Regions from separate parts of the Exiguobacterium sp. R-17 genome, predicted to be linked through region 3. Evidence: riboswitches for the same ligand, from Rfam matches in the RefSeq annotation. Region 3 holds a riboswitch; each other region holds the start of a gene.

The links. Region 3 has a riboswitch for S-adenosylmethionine ahead of mtnK (S-methyl-5-thioribose kinase). Riboswitches for the same ligand answer to the same signal wherever they lie in the genome.
Positions count from the first base shown of each region.
Region 1: another riboswitch for S-adenosylmethionine. It lies ahead of ACN9MT_RS15410 (amino acid permease); the one in region 3 lies ahead of mtnK (S-methyl-5-thioribose kinase).
Region 2: another riboswitch for S-adenosylmethionine. It lies ahead of ACN9MT_RS14080 (methionine ABC transporter ATP-binding protein); the one in region 3 lies ahead of mtnK (S-methyl-5-thioribose kinase).

Region 1 covers NZ_CP184372.1:2,934,836-2,942,658, forward strand. Annotated here, with positions in the region: gene ACN9MT_RS15375 (M20 family metallopeptidase) at 1-199, shown strand, start outside; gene ACN9MT_RS15380 (hypothetical protein) at 277-624, opposite strand; gene ACN9MT_RS15385 (DUF1801 domain-containing protein) at 710-1,135, shown strand; gene ACN9MT_RS15390 (MFS transporter) at 1,188-2,426, opposite strand; gene ACN9MT_RS15395 (CBS domain-containing protein) at 2,453-2,908, opposite strand; gene ACN9MT_RS15400 (MarR family winged helix-turn-helix transcriptional regulator) at 3,091-3,513, shown strand; gene mmuM (homocysteine S-methyltransferase) at 3,584-4,516, opposite strand; gene ACN9MT_RS15410 (amino acid permease) at 4,491-5,894, opposite strand; SAM riboswitch class I at 5,972-6,073, opposite strand; gene ACN9MT_RS15415 (polysaccharide pyruvyl transferase family protein) at 6,182-7,702, opposite strand.
Region 2 covers NZ_CP184372.1:2,693,508-2,701,330, reverse strand. Annotated here, with positions in the region: gene glpX (class II fructose-bisphosphatase) at 1-37, shown strand, start outside; gene ACN9MT_RS14110 (C40 family peptidase) at 437-1,114, opposite strand; gene rho (transcription termination factor Rho) at 1,470-2,843, shown strand; gene ACN9MT_RS14100 (type B 50S ribosomal protein L31) at 2,935-3,180, shown strand; gene ACN9MT_RS14095 (DedA family protein) at 3,216-3,866, opposite strand; gene ACN9MT_RS14090 (thymidine kinase) at 4,050-4,664, shown strand; gene ACN9MT_RS14085 (alpha/beta hydrolase) at 4,747-5,505, opposite strand; SAM riboswitch class I at 5,574-5,675, opposite strand; SAM riboswitch class I at 5,925-6,028, shown strand; gene ACN9MT_RS14080 (methionine ABC transporter ATP-binding protein) at 6,115-7,143, shown strand; gene ACN9MT_RS14075 (methionine ABC transporter permease) at 7,133-7,783, shown strand; gene ACN9MT_RS14070 (MetQ/NlpA family ABC transporter substrate-binding protein) at 7,803-7,823, shown strand, end outside.
Region 3 covers NZ_CP184372.1:415,447-423,269, forward strand. Annotated here, with positions in the region: gene ACN9MT_RS02275 (MBL fold metallo-hydrolase) at 1-367, opposite strand, end outside; gene ACN9MT_RS02280 (arsinothricin resistance N-acetyltransferase ArsN1 family A) at 428-916, opposite strand; gene ACN9MT_RS02285 (1,2-dihydroxy-3-keto-5-methylthiopentene dioxygenase) at 1,042-1,578, opposite strand; gene ACN9MT_RS02290 (methylthioribulose 1-phosphate dehydratase) at 1,595-2,215, opposite strand; gene ACN9MT_RS02295 (2-hydroxy-3-keto-5-methylthiopentenyl-1-phosphate phosphatase) at 2,212-2,871, opposite strand; gene ACN9MT_RS02300 (2,3-diketo-5-methylthiopentyl-1-phosphate enolase) at 2,868-4,058, opposite strand; SAM riboswitch class I at 4,129-4,230, opposite strand; SAM riboswitch class I at 4,436-4,539, shown strand; gene mtnK (S-methyl-5-thioribose kinase) at 4,617-5,783, shown strand; gene mtnA (S-methyl-5-thioribose-1-phosphate isomerase) at 5,780-6,829, shown strand; gene ACN9MT_RS02315 (sugar ABC transporter substrate-binding protein) at 6,841-7,823, shown strand, end outside.

The DNA.
Region 1 (7,823 bases), 480 kb from region 3:
CGCTATTCCAGGTGGAACGGATGGTGCGATGTTCAGCCAAGCGAAAAAGTCATTTCCAATCGCAATAGCTTCATTCCATGATTTCCGTCTCGCACATCAAGTGGATGAATCGATTCCGTTATCCGAATATGAACAAACGATTGCGTTTTGCTTCAACTTGATCAACACACCATTACATCAATCGCTCCCATCACATTAAAAAAAGAAGGGACGACATTCGATATTGTAACCGAATGTCGTCCCTTCTTTTTGTGTTAGCGCCTTTCATCAGCTGATTCAGTAGACGCCAAGTTGTGCTAACGCCTCACTTAAATAACTTTGATCACTGCGAAACTGGTGACTCGTTTGTCCGTCAGACCAACTGATGAAGACACGACCAAGTCGGTCATAGCGTAAGCGGAGTCGAATTACTCCCTGCTCGAATACGACTTCACCGTGTAACGACTCATGGACGTGAGCAAAGTTACGGATGAACGCATCATATTGATTAAATGTAACTGAAAACTGGTGTTCACTATTCCGCCCTACCATCTGAATCGTTAGTTCTTCTTGCGTTGGATATACGTATAAGATGTCCCATGATACACTGCTTTCTTCTCCTCGAAACACGATACGATGCTTCATTCGATTTCCACCTCTGAGCCACAGGATATTTACTAGCACTTCTCGAAAGTAACCCATATCTTCTTCATCCGAAAGGAGTCTGCTTATGTCTGATACGCCAAAGACAGGTCCTACCGAACAGTCCGTTGATGCCTTTCTGACACAAGTCGAACCGCCGCAACGTCAAGCAGATGGTATCACACTACGTCAGTTCTTCGAAGATGTCACGGGATATGAAGCCGTACTTTGGGGTTCATCCTTGATTGGTTTTGGTTCCTACCATTATCGCTATGCCTCCGGCCGCGAGGGCGATAGCTTTTATGTCGGCTTTTCTCCGCGGAAGACGAACCTCGTCCTTTATCTCGCACTTGGTGAAGACGCAGTCTCAGAACGACTGCTTGCCAGTCTCGGTACGTATCGACGCGGTAAGTCCTGCATCTACGTCAAACGACTGACTGACATTGACTTAGGCGTACTTCGGGAAATGATCGAGCACTCGATCCGCACGTTAAAAACCATGTACCCCTCTTGATTTCAATCAAAAACAGCCGAAGCGAATGCGCTTCGGCTGTCTTGTTATCGAATTAATGTCCGCCTTCCGTCCGGTCGATATGGCGAATGTGTTTGAGATTGACCCCGATGATGATGACGGATAAGAGGACGAAGCCACTTCCGACATAAAACGGTAGATTTGCGTTGAAGATTTCAGCCAATTTACCGGCCATGAATGGCGCGATGGCTGCCCCGAGAAAACGTAGGAAACTGTATGCCGCAGATGCTGTCGAACGTTCGACAGGTGCTGCATCCATGACAGCTGTCGTGATGAGCGTGTTGTTATTCCCAAGCACAGCTCCCGCCAAGATGACACAGACGATGACGACGGCTGGAGTTTTCGTGAAAATCCCCATCAACAGAAGCAAGATCGCGAATGTGATCAACATCATGATCATCGCTTTGATCGTTCCGAACCATTGTTTCAGTTTCGGAGCCGTTAAGACTGATGTGATCGCAAGCAACATCCCCCAACCGAGGAAGACGAATCCGAGTCCTTTCGCTGGTAGTTTCATGACGAATGGTGCATAGGCCATGATCGTAAAGAAACCAACGTTATAAAGCGCCGCAACGATCCCGAGTGTCAAGAGCGAACGATGCTTCATCGCTTGGAACGGTGCTTTTAATGATAACTTTTGTTTTGGTGCAGCAGATGCTGCTGGTTTTGGCATCAAGAAGAGCAAGACGAGAAACGCGATGACCATGATTGTCGCAACACCCATGAATGGGGCGCGCCATGTGATCGAACCGAGTGTTCCGCCTAATAGCGGTCCAATCGAAATCCCAAGACCAACGGCTGCTTCATACAAAATGATGGCTTTTGCTGTTCCGCCTGACGACAGCGAAACGATCGCAGCCAGTGCGGTTGCAACGAACAAAGCGTTCCCAAGTCCCCATCCACCGCGTAACGCGACGAGCGTCCAAATGCTGTCTGCTTGTGAAGCAAAACCAGCAACAGTTGCGATGACGGCAATCCCGAGCATTAATGTTCCTTTTTGACCAATCCGTGATGAGATCGCGCCTGTAATTAACATCGCGAATGCCATGACGGCGTTATAACTTGTAAATAAGAGCGTTACTTCACTTTTGGACGCTTCTAAATTCTCGGCAATCGTCGGTAAGACCGGATTGACGAGTCCCATTCCCATGAATGCTGTAATACTGGCGAAAAAGACTGCCCAAACAGCAACCGGTTGATGGAATAATCCATGTTTGCTTTCCGCTAATACCGTTTCCGGCTCAAGCGTCGTTGTTTTTTCAGCAAGTGCCATAGTGTCCCTTCTTTCTATTGAATGTATTATATGAACTGTTTAAACGAATGGCGGATGACGTCGCCTCGACTAATGATCCCAACAAGACGTCCTGCCTTAAGGATTGGAAGCTTTTTGATCCGTTTTGAACCGAGCGTTGCTGCAATCTCTTCCATTTCTGTATCAGCGTCTGCTGTTACAACCTTCCGGCGTGCAAGTTCCATGACAGGTCGATTCAAGATATGACGAATTCGATCTTCATAATCTTCTTCGTCTCCTTTGATGACATCTACATATAAGAATGTATCGACGATGATGTCCTTGTGTTTTCCGATCGCGCGCATGATATCTCCGTCACTGATATAACCGACGACCTCTTGCTCGGCATTGATGACGGGTACGCCGCTAATACCAGATTGAATGAATCGTTCGATGACCGTACGAATCAGATCTGTATCGTTTACCGTAATGACCTCTTGTTTCATCGATTCATAAGCTTTCATCTGAATTCTCCTTTGTCGTTCGTTTCTCATCTACGAAAGTTGTATGATACAATTAAAAGAACAAAAATGATTGTATAATACAACTACAACTCTGTCAAGCCTCCTGCTTTTCGCATTGACAGCTTATCCACATTGGGTAATCATGAGGGACAGAGAGACTTTTTTGAAAGGGGAGATACCCGATGTCTCAACAATCACTCGAAACCATTGAACTCGAGTTAGCGATCCTGATCCGGCGCTTAACGACGGCGACGGCAGACAATCGTAATTTGGACCGTGCTTCTTATCTCTTACTGCGACAATTAGCGGATTCCGGCAACGTCGGTGTTAAAACACTTGCCCGTGAACTTCAGCTCGATGTCTCGACCGTCAGTCGCCAAGCAGCGGCACTCGATCAAAAGCAACTCGTTGAAAAAGTAAAAGATCCGACAGATGGGCGAGCCTTCTTCTATCATATTACAGATAAAGGACAACAAGAACTCACCATCTACCGAACCGCACGTCTCGCGAGCATCGAACGTCTACTGACAGACTGGCCAGCGGATGATGCAGAAGATTTCGGACGCCTATTGCAACAATTCAATCGCGCCTTGCGCGAACGGTAATGGAATCACACCATTAAAAAAACAGACGCGAAATCGATTGATTTCGTGTCCGTTTTTTCGTCATCATTCATCACGTATGAGAAACCTGGCAAACCGAACGAATTTGCGCGATATGTTCCGGTGAAGTTCTACAACAACCGCCAATCAATCGTGCTCCAGCTTCATACCATGTCTTTGCGATGGCTTGGAACGACGTGCACTGATTCGTACCCGACCACGTCTTTGCGACCGGATCATAGACTTCACCGGAGTTCGGATAGACGATGATTGGAACACTCGTCAACGTCTTAACGTGACGGATGAAGTCGGTCGCGTAGGATGCCGGAAAACAATTTGCACCGATTGCTGCAAGTTGCGGATGCTGTCCGATTGTCTCGATGCATATCGCAAGCGGTGTTCCCTCACTGATGTGCGTCGCATCTTGAAGCGAGAACGTCAGCCAAGCAGATACTTCCGGGAACGCTTCGAGAATCCCGAACAACACGACAGCTTCCTCAAGCGACGGAATCGTCTCGAATGCCAGCAGATCAGCCCCCGCTTCAATCAATGCTTCGATGCGCGGTCTGTGGAAGGCTTCTAGCACATCTGCTGACACACCATAATGACCGCGATACTCAGAACCATCTGCTAAGTAGGCACCATAAGGACCAACTGATCCCGCGATCAATGCGGCACTCTTTCCGCTACGCGTCCGTGCATCTTGCGCTAAGGTAACCGTTTGTCGAATTAACGCTTGTGCTTCCTCGGTCGTGATGTGACGTTGCTTGAATCCTTCGATACTTGCTTGATAGCTTGAGGTGATCGCAACATCGGCGCCCACTTCAAAGTAATCGTGATGGACACGCTCAATCTGTTCCGGTGCTTCAATTAAGAGGCGTGCCGACCAGAGTGGATCGTTCAGGTCGAATCCCTTTTGTTCGAGTTCGGTCGCAAGGGCACCATCTAAAATAAGAAAAGGAACTTCCTGTAATCGTTGGTCAACTGGATTTTTGATTCGGGACATCTTCAACACTCCGTTTCTGAGAAGAATTCGTGAACGCATGAACGACATAACAGATCACGATGAATGGGATACCGCAATACAAGGCGACTCGTTGCGTCGGATCAAATCCGATACCAATCAGGGAAATCAAACAGACGACGAAAGCGGCGATCGGTACCAATGGAAAGAGTGGTGTACGATAGACCAATTCGTCGACCGTATGCCCTTCGCGGAGGAATTGTTTCCGGAAGCGATACTGCGCAACGCTGATACTCATCCAGACGACGACGACAGCAAGGCCGGAAATCGAGACGAGCGCAATATAGACACTTCCTGCTGCATAGATGCTAGACAGCAAAGCAAGTCCTCCGCCAAGCATGCTGAACAATACAGCTCGAAGTGGAACCCCACTTGGCGTCACCTGGGCGAAGAAGCGCGGAATCATGCGTTCGTTCGCAAGCGACCAAAGCATCCGGGAGGCAGCGTAAAGCCCAGAGTTCGCTGCCGACAAGATCGCTGTCAGAATGACGAAGTTCATCACGTCTGCCGCATACGGAATTCCGATTCGTTCGAACACCGCAACGAACGGACTTTCGAGCACGCCCTTCCCTTCCGTTGGCAATAAGACGGCTAATACGATGATCGTACCGACGAAAAAGAGGACGAGTCGCAAAATCGTTGTTCGGATCGCAAGCGGAATCGTCCGCTTCGGATCGACCGCTTCACCCGCTGCGACGCCGATCAATTCCGTTCCTGAGTAAGCAAAGTTCACAGCAAGCATCGTCATGAAGATCGCAAATGCCCCATTTGGAAACAATCCTCCTTCCGTTAAGGAAGAAAAGAATGGTGCTGGGCTACCATCTTGTAATGGGATGAAGCCAACGATGGCTCCCGCACCAAGTAAAATGAAAGCAATGATCGTTACGACCTTAATGGCGGAGAACCAAAACTCGACTTCAGCAAATATGCGGACCTTCAAGACGTTGATACCAAGGATCATCGCAGCGAATAATGCACTGAACACCCAGACTGGAATCGACGGGAACCAACGTTGCATTAAAATGCCTGCTGCCGTGAATTCTGAACCAAGGGCGACCGTCCACGTCAGCCAGTAGAGCCAGGCCACCGTATAACCGGTACCGGGTCCGATATACTTCGTTGCGTACTTATGGAATGATCCGGTTTCCGGCATGTGCACAGCGAGTTCACCGAGACTTAACATGACTAAGTAGACGACGACGGCTCCGATCAAATACGACAAAATCGTTCCGACACGTCCCGCTTGTTCCAACGTATAACCTGTACTTAAAAATAATCCTGTTCCAATGACGCCTCCTAACGACAGCATGATCAGATGACGTGATTCCATCTTGCGTCGAAAAGCTCCGCTCGTTTTCATGAATCCATTTCCTCCTCGTTCCACCTATTTCAAACAAAAAACGCATCCTCACGGATGCGTCGGTCGACAATTCGGAAATCTTATCGATCGGGTGCAGCACCCGCAGGAATTAGCACAGTATCTTTCGACCTGTTGCTGAGGTTTCATAGGGCCAGTCCCTCCACCTCTCTGGATAAGTATGTAATTGTTCCTAACCCTATCAAGCCTTTTCCGAATTGTCAACACAATTCAGAATACTCCTACCAAAAAACATTCCGCATCGTAATGATCCGGAATGTTAGAACACTTTATTTTTTTGCGAATAGATCCGCTGTCTTTAAGGCTGCACGAACCGCTTTTCGGTTCAATGTCCCTTGCTGGTGCTTCATTTTCTTCGTTTGGGCAGCCAGTTGTGCTTTGAGCGCCGCAATTTCCTGATCTTTTTGAGTCGTCGTTGTTTGTTTCTGCAATGCTTTGATTTTCTTATCTTTTTCAGCTAATTGCGCTTTTGCCTGTTTTTGCGCATCTGCGATTTTTTTATCTTTTTCGGCTAATTTCTCTTTTGCCTTTATTTGTGTATCTGCGATTTTTTTCTCTTGTTCTGGGAAGAACCGTTCGAAACGGGCGACTGCTTCTTCGAGACTCACGCCAGAAATCGGTTGAACCGGTGGAAGTAGTTCCGCTTGCGCCATTTGACGGTCAAACGGCACATTCTCAGGATAATTCGTCTCTTGGTAAATGTGTTCAAGATCATTCACGTTCAAGAAGTCAACGAAGTTGTCGAAGTTACGTGCTTGAACACGTACTGGACTTTGGAAATCAGCATTGGCTACGACGTCGGATAATTGTGTATCCGCTTTGATGTCGTTCGCCCAAATATGCGTCAACTGATGATAATCCGTTAGTTCGCGCATCCGTGCATCCTTTGGAATGAGGATACTCGGCGTACCCGCAAGCGTTGCTGTGATATTTCCATGCAAGCGCGCACCAAAACTGAGGTCTGCCTGCCCGATGAAATCGAACCATGTTTGTGCGTTCAAGAAGAAACGAACACGATCGTTCATGTAAGCAGGATCCGACATCTTCACCGGATAGTTCGTCACGGACAAATCTGCGATCGGATGCGTTCCTGTATACGTCAATTTCAGTTCCTTCATCCATTGGGGAATGAAGTAATGATTCGGATACTCTTCCATTCCGCGTGTAATGAAATCAAGAACATTTTGTGGTGCTAAACGTGACGAGTTGACCGTAATCATCGACTCGGGCGTAATGTTCGTTTCACGAATATGTAAGTCGCGACCAAACGCGTACATCGAAGGACATCCGATGACACGATGATCAATGCCTTCGCGAAAACCAAGACGCGTCAAGTATTTCGACGTGATTTCCCCACGAAGACCAAGCATGCTTGAGCGCTCAAGTACAGCGCTGACGAATGCTTTGACATCTTCATCGAACGGGAATCCGCCGTCTAGATCTGGTTCAAACGGTGCACGTAAGCCTACACCGATGACGACGACTGGAATTTTTAATTTCTTGATAAGGCGGGTGTACTTCCGCAACGTCGGTACGAATTCTTTTCGGAATGCATCCGCTAACGGAATGACATAAAGATCAAAGTTGGCATTGATTTCGTCCGCCCGTTCTTCATCGTAATAGTAATAGTCCGGTGTAATCGTCGTACCTTCTGTCATCAACGTCCGAAAGATACTGTATTGATAAATGAGATTTCCAACGTTTCCTCCAATGGAATTATGTTTCATCAAATAAGGAGCATCGAACTGTTCGAATGGTGTCATACCTGCACGAATAATAATACGTTTCATAATGGATAAACTTCCCCTCTCGTCTGCTTCATTCGTCCTTGCAAGAAAAAATGCGGAAAAATATATTATCACTTTTTTTCAATCTCATTAACAATAGATGAACTTTATTTCGGAAGTCAAC
Region 2 (7,823 bases), 720 kb from region 3:
CTCGTTTAAGAAAAAACCGAAGCTTGTCATTAAGTAAAAGAGACGGACTCATACGTGAGGACTTGATTGATAAAAAAGAGTTGGTGTTTCGGATAATTTCCGAAACACCAACTCTTTTTGCTATGTTTCTAGGAATCAAGACGTTCATCCTCAATTCCTAGAGGAAAAGGAAACGTGCTAACGTTTTCCGCTTCGTTAAATCGTATGGGAAGATTGCAGTACCTCCAAATCGCTCGACATGAAATTTCGTTTTGAAGAGCATTGCCTCACGTTTGACGAGCAAGATGTGATCTCCTGATCGTGCAGATAAGCGAATTCACGACTAAGACCTCTTGAAGCACCTGTGATGAAGACATGCATCCTATTTCCTTCTTATGAATTGAATGAGATGAAAAGAAGCGATCGAGCCAATGCTCAACCGCTTTGAGATGATGAATTAAAGGTAAGATCCTGCGCCGACAAGACGTGAACCCCAGTACCCTGATTTGAAGCTTGAGTATTTAACGCCACCTGTTTCTGAGTTAACCATGCTTGACTTACTTGTTGCGATCCCGACGTGTTGAATGCCGCTACCGTGTGAGAAGAAGACAAGATCTCCTGGTTGTACGCTTGAAACACTGACTTTCTTAGAAGAAGAATATTGTGAAGAAGACGTACGTGGCAATGTTTTACCAGCCGCTTTCTTGTAAACGTAGCTTGTGAAACCAGAGCAGTCGAATCCACGAGTCGTTGTTCCGCCCCATACGTATGGTGTACCTTTATGTTTTGCTGCTTCGTTCAGGATTTTCGTCCGTTTAGAAGATGTGCTTGTTGATTTTTTAGCGCTTGAAGATGATTTGTATGTCTTTGTGTATTGTGAGAAGACATAACGTGTTTTACCGCCGTATGAGATTTTTGTCCAGCTGCCTGATTTGCCTTTGTATGTAAAGACTTGACCAGCGTTGACTTTCCCGACGATGCTTGCTTTCGTAGAAGGAGCTGTCCGAACACGAAGACCGTTGTCCGTGATCTTGACTTTCGTGACTGTTGCTGCTTCAACTTTACCTGTACCCACTGATGTAAAACCTGAAACCACTAAGGCTGCTGTCGCGATCGATGCTAGAAAACGTTTCATGTTAAGAATTCCTCCGTTTTAATGTAGTGTGTTGCGTCCGTAAGTTATATGATGAAATCATTAAGTGTGTAATTAAGCAGTGAACCTTACAACTGTGTAAGAATTTTGTCTGCAGGAATATCTTAGCATGTGCGCCCTTAAAAACGTTTTTTCAGTTAGAAGACAAAATAGATGCTTTTGTAACATAACTGAAATAATATCCTTGAATATTACAAAGTAAGAAACGCAAAGGATTGTTGACGACGAATTTAAAAAAATATGATACCTTTAGTTCACGAAAGAAATTACATACCTCCTGATGTATGTATGGAAGTATGCTGAATGCAGTTGAATTTATAAAGAATAGGTGAAAAACATGCCAACAACTGATAAAAAAGATAAACCTGAACGTTCCTATACTTTGGCTCAATTGAGCCAGCTGACATTAAAAGAATTATATGAAATCGCAAAGACGAAGAATGTCCCGCAATATCGGGAAGCCCGTAAGCGTGAGTTGATGTTCAAGATTCTAAAAGCACAGGCGGAATCAACAGGTCTTTATTTCCTCGAAGGGGTACTTGAAGTCATCCCTGGTAATCCACAAATGCAAAACGATGGTGGCTTCGGCTTCCTTCGCCCTATCAATTATTCCCAATCCTCTGAAGATATCTATATCGCCGCTTCTCAAATCCGACGCTTCAATCTACGTAATGGTGATGTCGTCACAGGTAAAGTACGCCCACCGAAGGAAAACGAACGTTTCCAAGGGTTACTTAGTGTGGAAGCCGTCAACGGCGAAGCACCGGATACAGCGCGTAACCGTTTGTTCTTCCCGGCGCTGACACCGATCTATCCGGATCGTTTAATGCGTCTTGAGACAGAGCCACGTCATTTATCGGTTCGTGTCATGGATATGATTGCACCAGTTGGGTTTGGACAACGCGGTTTGATCGTCGCACCACCAAAAGCAGGGAAGACGTCACTCCTCAAAGAAATCGCGAACTCGATTCAAGAGAATCATCCGGATGTCGAGCTGATCATTCTATTGATCGATGAGCGACCAGAGGAAGTAACTGACATCGAGCGTTCAGTTCCGGGAGCAGACGTCGTCAGTTCAACGTTCGACGAAACACCGGACAACCATGTGCGGATTTCTGAACTTGTCCTTGAACGGGCGATGCGACTTGTCGAACATAAAAAAGATGTCGTCATCTTGATGGATTCGATCACGCGTTTGACTCGTGCGTATAACTTAACAGTGCCGCAAAGCGGACGGACGCTTTCAGGGGGGATTGACCCAGCAGCGTTCCACAAACCAAAACGGTTCTTTGGTGCGGCGCGAAACATCGAACATGGTGGCAGTTTGACGATTCTTGCGACGGCGCTCGTCGAGACGGGATCCCGCATGGATGACGTCATCTATGAGGAATTCAAAGGAACAGGAAACATGGAGCTACATCTCGATCGTAAGCTGTCGGAACGCCGAATCTTCCCGGCAATCGACATTCGCAAATCAGGTACGCGGAAGGAAGAACTCTTGCTTCCGAAAGAGCAACTCGATGCGCTCTGGACGATTCGTCGGACGATGAACGAGTCGAACGAGTTCGTCGATACGTTCCTGCGTAAGATTCGCGACACGAAAAATAATGAAGAATTTTTTGCTGAACTTGAGAAAGAAAAGAAGAAGACGGTCCGACGTGCACCTGCTAAACCGCGTACCGTCAAGAAGGAAGCAACGACGGAAAAATAACTATTGCGACGCGTAAAAAAATCGTTTAGTATAGGAAGGTAACTTACTCTGGCTCAGCAAATGGACCAGGGCGGAAGGAGAGAAATCAACCATGAAACAAGGAATTCACCCTAACTACAACAAAGTAGTATTTATGGATTCAACGACTGAGTACAAATTCTTAAGCGGTTCTACTCGTTCTTCGAACGAAACGATCACTTGGGAAGATGGTAACGAGTACCCACTCATCCGTGTGGATGTGTCTTCAGACTCGCACCCATTCTACACAGGTCGTCAAAAGTTCAACGCGGCAGATGGTCGTGTCGATCGCTTCAACAAAAAATACGGCCGCAAGTAATTACTTGCCGGTTCTTAAAAAACAGCCTGCCTCCATTACGGAAGCAGGCTGTTTTTGTATAGGCTAAATTGCGAACGGTACGTAAGGTACGTCTTTAAGACGAACGAGAAAGCAATCCCGCCGACGATCCCGATCAAGTACGGCATAGCATCTGGATGTGCCAAGATGTAGTCGACGACTTTATGGAACGAGATATGACGACCAACAAAGTAGCCGGCGCCCAAGAACACACTGACCCAAATCAAAGCACCTGTATACGCGTAACTCGCAAAAATGCGAAACGGCATTTTTGAAACACCTGCAAAAAAGGCAGAGAGTTGGCGAAGACCAGGTATGTAGTAACCGATGATCAAGACCGATTTGCCGTAACGACGAAATCCGGCTTCAGCGGAGAGAATGTGTTTTTCTGAGATGCGCATCTTTGGTCCGACGCGATGCAACAGGGGCATGCCGAGTTTTAAGCCCAGCACGTAGCTAATCGTCATTCCAATGCAACTGCCAGCGTAAGCGGCAAGAATCGTACCGAACAGCGGTAGATTGCCTTGATGCATCCAAAAACCGGACAGGACGAGCAAGGTCTCATCAGGAACCGGCAATCCCACGATACCACCTGCGAGAAGGACGGAAAGACCAAGGGCGCCATATTGGTGCAGAATGTCATGTAAGAGATGATGAATCGGGGACACCTTCTTTCGCGAGAATCTTCTTCTTTAGTGTACAGGAAATGGATGAAGGTTGGAATGAAAGGACAAAAATTCTAGGTAAAGAAAAAATGAATTTTGATTTCCGGAAGTCAACCCTTTTTCTCAATACCGTTTCGAGCTATACTCGTTAAAGTGACTATTTTTAGAGGACGGTGTCGGACGATGATGCATGTAATAAATCAGTACGGCTGGATCGAAGTAATTTGTGGCAGTATGTTTTCCGGGAAATCGGAAGAGTTGATTCGTCGTGTCAGACGGGCACAGTACGGCAAACTGCCCGTTCAAGTATTCAAGCCGGCAATCGATGACCGGTACCATGAAGAGCATGTCGTCTCTCACATCGGAAATTCCGTCGTGGCGATTCCAATGGCGACGAGTCGTGATCTCTATGCAGCAGTAGCGGAAGAAACACAAATTGTCGGAATTGATGAAGTTCAATTCTTTGATGATGAGATCGTTCAAGTCATCGAAGCACTTGCGCAAGACGGAAAACGCGTCATTTGTGCAGGACTCGATCAGGATTTCCGGGCAGAGCCATTTGGCAAGATGCCGGAATTACTGGCGCGCGCAGAATTTGTGACGAAACTTCAGGCGATCTGTCTCTCATGTGGCGATCCGGCTTCCCGGACACAACGTTTGATTGATGGAAAACCAGCGAACTATGATGATCCGATCATTTTAGTCGGCGCTTCAGAATCGTATGAGCCACGGTGCCGCCACTGCCATGAAGTGCCAGGAAAGCCGAAGCCGCTCCAAACGATGCAGCACCAAAAAGGATAAACAAAAAAGACGAACCGATGATGGTCGTCCTTTGATGTAACAGCTGTTCGCTTCTAAGTGAAGACGAATAGCTGTTTTTTTATTATCCCGTTTCCTGTGAGAAACGACTCGAGCGTTCGATGAAACGAATCGTCTCACGCACGATTAAATCCTGATCATGATCGAGGGTCGCGACGTGGTACGAGTTGAGGAGACAGTAGATTCGTTTATCATTCGTCCCGATATGCTGATGCAGGTAATCCGAGCTCGACGGCGGAACGACGTGATCGGTTGCCGAGTAAAGAATCAATGTCGGTAGAAGGATCGATCCAAGGCGTCCTTTCGTCTCATCCATCAAGCGGACGAGTTCGAATGCACAACGACTCGGAACGAGGTCATAGATGATTTCGAAAGCAGACCGTTTGATATCCGGTGCCCCTTCTGGTAAGTACTGTGGACCATCTTCAAACGACAATGCTTCATAAGACGGAACGGAGAGAGCGGCATTGATCGTAATGATGCCTGAAAATGGAATCCCGTCAGCGGCGAGCGATAGTGCGAGCGTCGCGCCCATCGATTGACCGATGACGAAGACTTGATCGCATGTTTCTTGTAAACGTGCATAGCCGTCTTGCAGGCTCTGCTTCCAACATCGAGCAGTCGATTGTTCGAACTCACGGACGTTCGTCCCGTGACCACGCAAACGTGGAGCATAGACAGTGAATCCTTTAGCAGCAAATGCCTCACCGACGTCCCGAACACTTTGCGGGGTCGCATTAAAACCATGACAGATTAAAATGCCGATCGGTCCACCTTGAAGATAAAATGCTTCAGCACCAGTCAATACAGGATAGTTCATCATTACTATTTTTCCTCCATTCGTGAAAAAAAACTCGTCAACGTCACTGCTTGGACGCCCACGAGTTTTTCACCGTATCATCCAAAGCCGCGCTTTGCTGGTCGGAGCACCTTACAGATTGCAGGTTGCCGTGAAGTCATAGAGCCAGGTCTCTCGTTCACTCTTGATAAATATCATATTGGAATTGTCGGATTAATCATTGAAACGATGGTAGCACGACCGAAAATGCCTTGTCAAATCGTTCTGGACGAATCGTGATTTGTTCTTTCAGCTAACTCATAACTTATGACTCAATCGATATGCGACAAATGGATTATTTTTGCAAAGTTGGTTGACTTTTAAAGGTTCGACCCGTAATGTAAAAATTAGTTTTACGACATAAGCAACAACGCAACAACACACATACGAATTTCATACCGCAATACTTATCCAGAGAGGTGGAGGGACTGGCCCTACGAAACCTCGGCAACAGACTCATTATGAGCACTGTGCCAATTCCATCAGACAGATGTCTGAGAGATGAGTGGAGTGGATTCTGCCACTGTGCGGATCCAGGTCTCTTCTTGTTTCTCAAGAAGGGACCTTTTTTGTTGAATGAAGGGGGAAAACGGAATGATTGCATTTCATCAAGTCAAAAAAACGTACATCACGAAGGATCAGACGATCGCAGCACTCGACGGTGTCGACCTGACGATCGAAAAAGGCGAAATCTTCGGTGTCATCGGCTTTAGCGGTGCTGGGAAAAGTTCATTGCTCCGCTGCGTCAACCTATTAGAACGACCGACGTCAGGAACAGTGACGGTCGACGGGGAAGATTTAACAAAACTATCACCAAAAAAATTACGCCAAGCGAAACAGCGGATCGGGATGATCTTTCAACACTTCAATCTATTGAATGCAAACACGGTCTTTACGAACGTTGCGAAACCACTCGTTCTCGCAGGTGTCAAGAAAGACGAGATTCGTCGCCGGGTGACGGAGTTACTCGAATTCGTCGATCTCGCAGACAAGGCGGATCATTATCCGGATCAATTATCCGGCGGACAAAAGCAACGTGTCGGCATCGCCCGGGCACTAGCGACGCAACCATCCGTCCTCTTATGTGACGAAGCGACGTCAGCACTCGATCCTCAGACGACACATCATATTCTCCAGTTATTAAAACGCATCAATGCGGAATACGGGATCACCATTCTCTTGATCACCCATGAGATGGGCGTCATCCGTGAGATTTGTGACCGGGTCGCCGTCATCGAAGCTGGGAAGCTGATCGAGTCAGGAACAGTCTTTGATGTCTTTTCGAATCCGCAGACCGAGACAGCGAAAAACTTCGTCCGCTCCGTCATGCATGATGAAATTCCGGCATCAATTCGTCAGTTGATCGAGTCACGGAATGCGCATCCGATCTATAAGATTCATTTTCTCGGACACCACACCGGACAACCACTCTTGTCGCAAGTCGCAAAACGCTTCGACGTCGATGTCAACATCCTGCACGGTAGCATCACGGAGTTACAGGAAACACCGTTCGGTACATTACTTGTTGAACTGATCGGTGAAACGATCGAAGTAAAACGGGCCTTACAGTACATCGATCAGGCACAGGTGACCGTCGAGGAGGTGCTTGCTGATGCTAGTTAACTACAGTGATATCTGGACAGCATTTTTGCAGACGATGACGATGGTGTCAGTGTCGTTATTATTTTCGACTTTGATCGGTTTACCACTCGGCATCCTGCTCGTCGTCACCCGGAAAGGGGCATTGCTCGAGAACGTCCCGCTGTTCACATTCTTCAACAGTATCGTCAATATCTTCCGTTCAATTCCGTTCATCATCTTACTTGTTGCGATCATCCCGTTGACACGGTTGATCGTCCAGACGTCGATCGGAACCGAAGCCGCAATCGTCCCGCTCGTCTTTTACGCCGCACCGTACATGGCGCGTCTGATCGAGAGCTCGTTACTTGAAGTCGATAAAGGCGTCCTTGAGGCAGCAGAAGCGATGGGGGCGACACCGTTTCAAACGATTTTCCGCTTCCTCTTACCGGAAGCACTCGGTTCACTAATCCTTAATTTAACGATTGCAACAGTCGGCTTGATCGGGGCGTCGGCGATGGCAGGCGCCATCGGTGGTGGCGGTTTGGGTGACTTAGCAATTACGTACGGTTATCAACGGTTCGACACGAAAGTCATGATCATCACGGTCGGGATTCTCGTTATCTTAGTCCAAGGCTTACAGACGACAGGCAACATCGTCGCACGAAAAATCAGAAGACATTAATCAAGGGAGCGATTCAGCCATGAAAAAAGCAGTAGCGATT
Region 3 (7,823 bases):
CTGTTCGATGGACCTGGATATCACCGATCGTCACACCGGAATCGAAGGAAGAGACGTTCGTGAAGCCGGCTTCTCGGATTTGCCGTGCGTCTTCTTCTTGCTGCGCATAGAATGGCAAATGCTTGGGTAGAAATTGTTTTGCAGCATCATCGAAATGATCCGCGTGCAGATGCGTGACGAAGACAGCGTCAGGATCGAGCAGTGTCTTAACATCGACCGGTAAGTCGACGAGTGGATTGGCGACGGCATTCGGCGTTTGACCGAAAGGAGGTAAACTGCCTTTTTCGCCGAGAAACGGATCAATCAGTAAAACTTGATTGGCATACGTGACGACAAGCGTCGCATTACGAATTTGTTGAATATCCATTAGGTTCATCCTCTCTCAATGACTCGGATTGATTATTCCCCGTCTGGCATTCAATGAATCCTATCGTAAGCGTTTCTCCATCGCCATGACGTCGACGTATTCGCCGTTCAAGCGACCTTGTTCCTTAAATGTCCCAACAATCCGGAATCCGGAACGGATGTAGAGCTTTTGTCCGATTTTATTGAACGGGAAGGTAAAGAGAATCAGCTTATGCATCTGATGATCGCGCGCATGTTGTTCGGCAGTTTCTAACAACTGTGTCCCGATCCCTTGTCCGCGATGTGTTCGAGTAATGTAGACGGAAATCTCACCAACTGTCGCATAGACAGGACGCGGGTTATACGGATCAAGAGAAATGAAGCCGAGGACACCTGTCTCATCTTCTGCGACATATCCAGCGTAGCGATGCGTACGCTCTGCATACCACTGGGTCATGAACGATAAATCTTTTCGATCCGTCTCAAGCGTTGCGATTCGGTCTTCGATGCCTTCATTATAAATGGATAGAACGGCGGGTAAATCATGTTCCGTTACAGGACGAATATGCATGTTGCTCACTCCCCAATCGCTTTTCCCTCATTATATCTGTTACGTGTCGATGTAGTGATATGTTTGTGAGATAAGAAAAAGCGCCGATTCTCCTTATATAGAAGAAATCAACGCTTTTGTCGTTCTTAAGAGACCGTGGATGTCTCGTTCTCGTAAATTGGAACCCAGCCATCCGTCGTGACGAAAATTCGAACAGCGACGACTTTCCGATCCTCTTGGAGCGTAAAGTAGTGGCGTGTATTGACAGGAACAGAAATCAAATCACCAGGATTGAGTTCGATGTTATAGTAGCCGACTTCTTCGTCTTTGATCGCGAAGACGCCGTGACCGCTTACGATGAAACGGACTTCATCATCCGTGTGATGATGTTCTTTCTGGAAGTTGACGAGCAACTCGTCAAGGTTCGGTGTCGTATCCGAAAGTGAAATGATATCAGCTGTCTGATATCCACGACGTTCTGATACGTCTTTGATTTCTGGAGCGAACGTATCGAGAATCGTTTGTTTGTCGGCATCCGTCAGTGTGAAGTTCTCGACGAGAGGTGCTGGTAGTTTTGAGACGTCCCATTGTTCGTAAAGAACGCCGCGCGATGCGAGGAAGTCAGCGACTTCCGTTTGATCCGTATACCGTGTGTTTGTTTCTTGGAATAAGACTGTTGCCATGAGATGATTCCTCCTTTTAATAGATAGATTGACGGCATGATTGCAACGTCAACGTATAGTTGAATAAAAACTCGAAGGCTTCGAGGTGTTTCTTTGCTTCAAAGGCGGTCGGTGCCCAGACCGTGATTCCGTGATTGCGAATCAGGACGGCACCGCTGTCCGCTGTGACATATGGCGCAAAAGCAGCAGCGAGTGTCGGGATGTCCGCGTGATTCAGAATGATCGGCACCGTGACCGTCGCATCTTCTTCCCAGTGACCGAGTGCCTTGATGATTTCTTGACCGGAGAAGGTGATACTTCCCTGATCGCCATATAACTCCGAAATCACATTGTTCGCAATCGTATGGACATGCAGGGAACATCCGGCGTTCGTTCGGTTGAACACTTCGACATGGAGCAATGTCTCAGCAGAAGGGCGCCCGGATTGCTCGCCGATCAATTGACCGGTCGCATCGACATGAACGAAGTCGTCAGGAGTCGTTTGCCGCTTATCTTTCCCACTTGCCGTCACAAGAAATTCAATCGGAATACCGGACGTCCGAATGGCGAGGTTACCACTCGTACCAGGGAACCAATCGCGCGCTGCAAGTTCTTGTTTGATGGCGCGTAGTTCTTCATACCGTCGCATGAATGTCATATCGTCACCTCCGATCGTGCTAAATCATGAACGATATCGTGGAACGTCTCAAAAGGTGTATAGGCGATATCATTTTCTTCACACAACGTGATCAGATAATCACGGGCATAGACACGATCCGCTTGTTTTGCGAGTTCGAAGTCCGTCACTGAGTCACCGATGACGATGATGACGTCATCGTCTTTGCATAATGTACGGGCAACGGATGTTTTACAACAGCCGCATCCATTCGTGCAATGGGCATCGCAGGCGTGTGGCCAATCGATGTGGACAAATGGACCACTGAAATCGGCAATGTTACAGTAAATCTGCTCTTGCTCGAGGAACGGTGCTAAGATCGGTTCGACGAAAAAGTCCATTCCACCGCTAACAATCGAAAAATGGATTCCTTGACGACGACTGTACTGAAGCAACTCCGAAAATCCTTCGCGAATGACAGCGCGCTCCATCAAGAAATCAAGATAGTCCGCTTTACCGTCGGACGGCAGAAGCGCGAACATCTGCCCGACACCACTTTGGATCGACAACGTCCGGTCGAGCACGCCACGTTTCAACGGTTCGAAGTCATTCACTGGCGCAAATACCTCCATGAGTGCAATGATGTTATCCTGCATCGTCACGGTACCGTCGAAGTCACAAAGAATTCGTAAGGTCATGACTTGATCCCCCAAGCGTCGAGCGCGACTCGTAATTCTTCATGTCGTGACGCAGCATTCGATAGGGATTCATTTGCGAGTGCCGCATCAAGTGCTTGACGAAAAGCGATAACACCAGCCGCAGCACCTTGCGGATGACCATGTACGCCACCACCAGCGTTGATGACGGAATCGATCCCGAAGTCGCGTACGAGTTGAGCAACGAGTCCTGGGTGAATACCGGCTGAAGGGACAGGGAAAATCGCTTTCGTCTGACCGAAGCGAGTCGCTTCGACCGCGATGCCGCGGGCGACGTCCTTCGGAAGAGCGACATTGCCGTAAGGTGACGGGAATAGTGTTAAGTCTGCACCAGCAACGCGCGGTAATGTGCCAAGTAAGACAGGCGCTGCAACACCGTGGTTCGGGCTAGCAATCAATGCACCGCTGTAAGCCGGATGATTGAAAATGGGAACGTTGATCTCCGGATCACTTGCCAATTCACGTAAGACGTCGAGTCCGTATGTGAAGGTATTCAACAAGAAAGCAGTTGCTCCAGCGTCAATCAATCGTTTGGCTTGATCCTTGAGCGTAAAGACGGGACCACTAAGTGTGATCGCATACAACGCACGTTTACCGGTCCGGTGGAAATGAGCATCGATAACCTCACGTCCGATCCGTGCCCGATCAATCGTCGGTGTCAACGGATTGTCATATAAGATCTCATCGTCCTTGACGAGATCGATCCCACCAGCAAGTTGTCCTTCGAGTTGATCACGAAGGAACGATAAATCGCGTCCGATGACCCCTTTGAAGATGCTCATTAACAGTGGACGATCTTCGACACCAATCAAGGAACGAACTCCTTCGATCCCGAACTTCGCACCTGGAAAATCCGACGTGAATGTATCGGGTAGTAGCAGTTCTGTTAATTTGATTTCACCGTCGAGTGAGAGTTTCCCGAAGACGGTCGTCAAGATCGCAGAAAAGTCGCGCGATACATTGTGTTCCGGGTAACGAATCGTGATATAGCCTTTACCGTCGCGTTCTTCCGTATGTACGACTTCTCCTTTGAATGAGGCGAGTTGTTGTTGCTCAAGATGATTCAGCTCCGTCCAGGAACCAACCGTCAGACCAAGCGCGAGTTGTTCGGCGCGTTGCTCCAGTCGATCGCGGGCGGTCAATTGATAAGTAGCTGTGATGTAAGCCATGTCTTTCCTCCTTCAATAAAAAAATGGTCTCTTGTCAGCGACAAGAGACCATGAATGATTCGAACGTGGACTCTTATCTGTCAGCTTAGTAGCTGCAAGAATTAGCACCGTGCCAAAAGGTCGGTTGCTGCGACATCGTAGGGCTTGTCCCTCCGTCTGCTCTTGATAAGAATTGGATGAAATTGTGAAATCTAATTGCAATTTTTACATGAGAGTCACGACTTGTCAAACTATTTTTAGAAAATTTATTTTTTTGAAAATACTCTTTCTATATATGGAGCAAAAACGATATCCGTTTCTGCTTGATTTCGATTTGACAGCAGGGAAGAGGATTGCGTAAGATTCAAATCAATATCACACACGACAACTACATACGACTCTTATCGCGAGTTGGCAGAGGGAATTGGCCCGATGACGCCGCAGCAACCGACCACTTGGCACGGTGCTACATCCAACAGACGTTTCGTCTGAGAGATAAGAGGACGCAGTGACTTTCCTGCGCCTCTTTTCGATGACGAAAAGAGGCGCTTTTTCGTGTATCACACAGGGGGAACTGAGATGACATACAAAGCATTTACAGAACAGGACGCGATCGAACGGGTCCGCTCACTAGGACTGATCGGCGACGGAGCCGTCGAAGCAGAAGAGATTGGCGACGGCAATCTCAATCTTGTCTTTCGAATTCGAGAAGGTGAACATCGATTGATTCTAAAACAAGCACTTCCGTACGCGAAAGTCGTCGGTGAAAGCTGGCCACTATCACTCGAGCGGGCGTGGATCGAGCAATCCGCACTCCGTGAATTCGCCCGGCATGCCGTGCCGTTCGTACCGCGTGTTTTTCATGCTAGTCACGACGAGGCGTATACGGTCATGGAAGATCTTTCACATCTGACAATCGTTCGAAGCGGTTTACTCGCAGGTGAACAGTATCCGTTGCTTGCGGAACATATTGGTTCTTATCTCGCTCGGACTTTATTCCATACATCGGACTTTGCGCTTGGTCCGGTTGAAAAAAAACGTGTCGCCCGAACGTACTACAATCCGGACTTGTGCGACATCACGGAAAAATTAATCTTCACGGATCCGTTCCATGACGCGGAGACGAACGAGATTGAAGCCGGGCTTGAAGAAGAGGTGGCACGTCTATGGGCGGACGATGAGTTGAAACGCGAAGTCGCAAAACTCGAAGCGCTTTTCATCACGAAAGGAGATGCGTTGCTACACGGCGATCTACATACAGGAAGCATCTTTGCTTCGGCAACGGAAACGAAAGTCATCGATCCAGAATTCGCCTTTTATGGTCCATTCGGATTTGATGTCGGACAGTTCATCGCCCACTTATTCTTTGCAGCATACCCGGATTATTCAGCACTTCGTGATGCCCGGATTCGCGACATCGATACGTTCTGGCTGACGTTCGCTTCGACGTTCCGCGCCTTATGGGAACGCGAAGCCGTCGAACCATTCCGGACATCGGGACTCGTCGACGATGTACTGAGCACGATCTTGCAGGATGCCCTTGGCTTTGCCGGTTGCGAACTGATTCGTCGGACGATCGGACTCGCACCAGTCGCTGATTTAGAAACGATTAGTTCTATGACAGAACGACTAGAACGAAAACAACATGCTTTACGTTTAGGATCGGCGTTAATCAAACGTCGGACCGAATGCCGGACATTTGATGATTTACGAAACTTCGACGTAACGGAGGAACTTAGCCGATGAGTACATTCGTTCAAAGTATTCGTTATGAAGATCGTGTCTTGACGATTCTCGATCAGACACGTCTACCGCAGGAAGAACACTATGAAGTCATTACCGATCTTGCACAAGCGGTCGAAGCGATTAAACAACTGCGCGTCCGAGGGGCGCCTGCGATCAGTTTATTTGGCGGATTCGTACTCGTTCAAGAGGCGTACCGGTTTGAAGCAGAACTGTCGATCTATAAGCAAGCCTTGCTTGAGACATCAGCGACGTTACTCGCGACACGACCGACGGCTGTTAACTTACGAAATGTCCTTGATCAATTGAATCCAATCATTCAAGACGGGACGTCGGTAGAAGAGATCCGCGAACGGCTAGAGCAGCGGACGATTGCCTTATACGATCAGGATGCGCAGACGTCACGTCAAATCGGGATTCATGCACTTGAATTGTTCCAGTCAGGTAACCGGATCCTAACGATCTGTAATGCTGGATCGATTGCGACCGCTGCTTATGGAACAGCACTTGCGCCATTCTATATCGCAAAAGAACGCGGCATTGAATTATCTGTTTTTGCGAGTGAGACGCGACCATTACTGCAGGGAGCACGACTGACGACATGGGAGCTACAACGTGCCGGCATCGATGTCACGCTAATTACAGATAACATGGTCGCCCATACGCTGAAAGAAAAACAGATCGATGCAATCATCGTCGGGGCGGACCGGATTACACGCAACGGAGATACGGCGAATAAGATCGGAACGTTCCAACTAGCATTACTCGCTCAAGCTTTCGGTATCCCGTTTTACGTCGCAGCACCGCTCTCGACGTTTGATTTCTCACTTGTTTCCGGAGACGCGATCGAAATTGAAGAACGTGATCCGCAGGAAGTGACGACTGTCCAAGGTGTTGCGACAGCACCAGAAGGAGTTGCTGTCTTCAACCCAGCTTTTGATGTCACACCACACACATTGATCACGGGCATCATCACCGAACTTGGTATTATCACGCAACCGAATGAAGAAACGATTGAAAAATTAATGGGGCTTCAACCCCTCGGATAAGGAGACAATTCATGAAAAAATTAGCTTACGCCGTCCTAGCACCGGCCTTATTACTAGCGGCTTGTGCGAATGGAGAAGCGACGACGAAAGTCGTCAAGGATGTACCAAAAGGAGTTCAATCGGACGTCAAGATCGCCGTCATCCGTAACCTCGCATCGGACGACCATACGAAGCAATTCCTTGATGGCGCACGAAGTGAAGGAGAAGCGCTCGGCTTTAAAGTCAGCACGTTCATTTCGGAAGGTAACGATGTCAAGTTCAAGGAACTGGTCGCGCAGGCGATTCAGCAAGATTATGATGGGCTCATCATTTCGCACGGTAAGGAAGACTATGCCTATGACATGATCAAACCAGCAGTCGATAAAGGACTGAAGGTCGTGACGTTCGATACGGTCACGAAGAAAAAAGGGGCATCTCTACAAGACGTGACGGAAACGTTCCAAAACGATCATCAACTTGCGAAGCTATCACTCGATGAAGTGACGAAGGTGACGGACAAAAAGCCGGTCCGTGTCATCAAACTCTGGTTCGGACCAGGTTTTGCCCCGCTCGATCGTCGTCAGGAAATCTATAAGACGTACGAAGCAGACGGCAAAATCAAAACGCTTGAGACGGTTGGACCGACGAACTTCCAAGATGTCCAAGGGGATATCGCGACAAAGATGAATGCCATTCTCGCGAAATACCCGAAAGGAAGCGTTGATGCCGTTTGGGGAGCATGGGACGAAGTCGCAAAAGGCGCTTACAAATCGCTCAAGGATAATAAACGTCAAGAAATCCCATTGATCTCGATCGATGTCTCAAATCAGGACATCAACCTGATGCGTGAGAAAGGCAGCAACTGGGTTTCGACGAGTGCGGTGGATCCATTCCTGATTGGACAAACGGACATGCGACTACTGGCTAAGAAAATCGCCGGAGAGAAGACACCAGATAGCTTTGATCTCGATGCGAAACTCGTTGAGCAGAAGGCATTGAAGCAGGACACAACGAT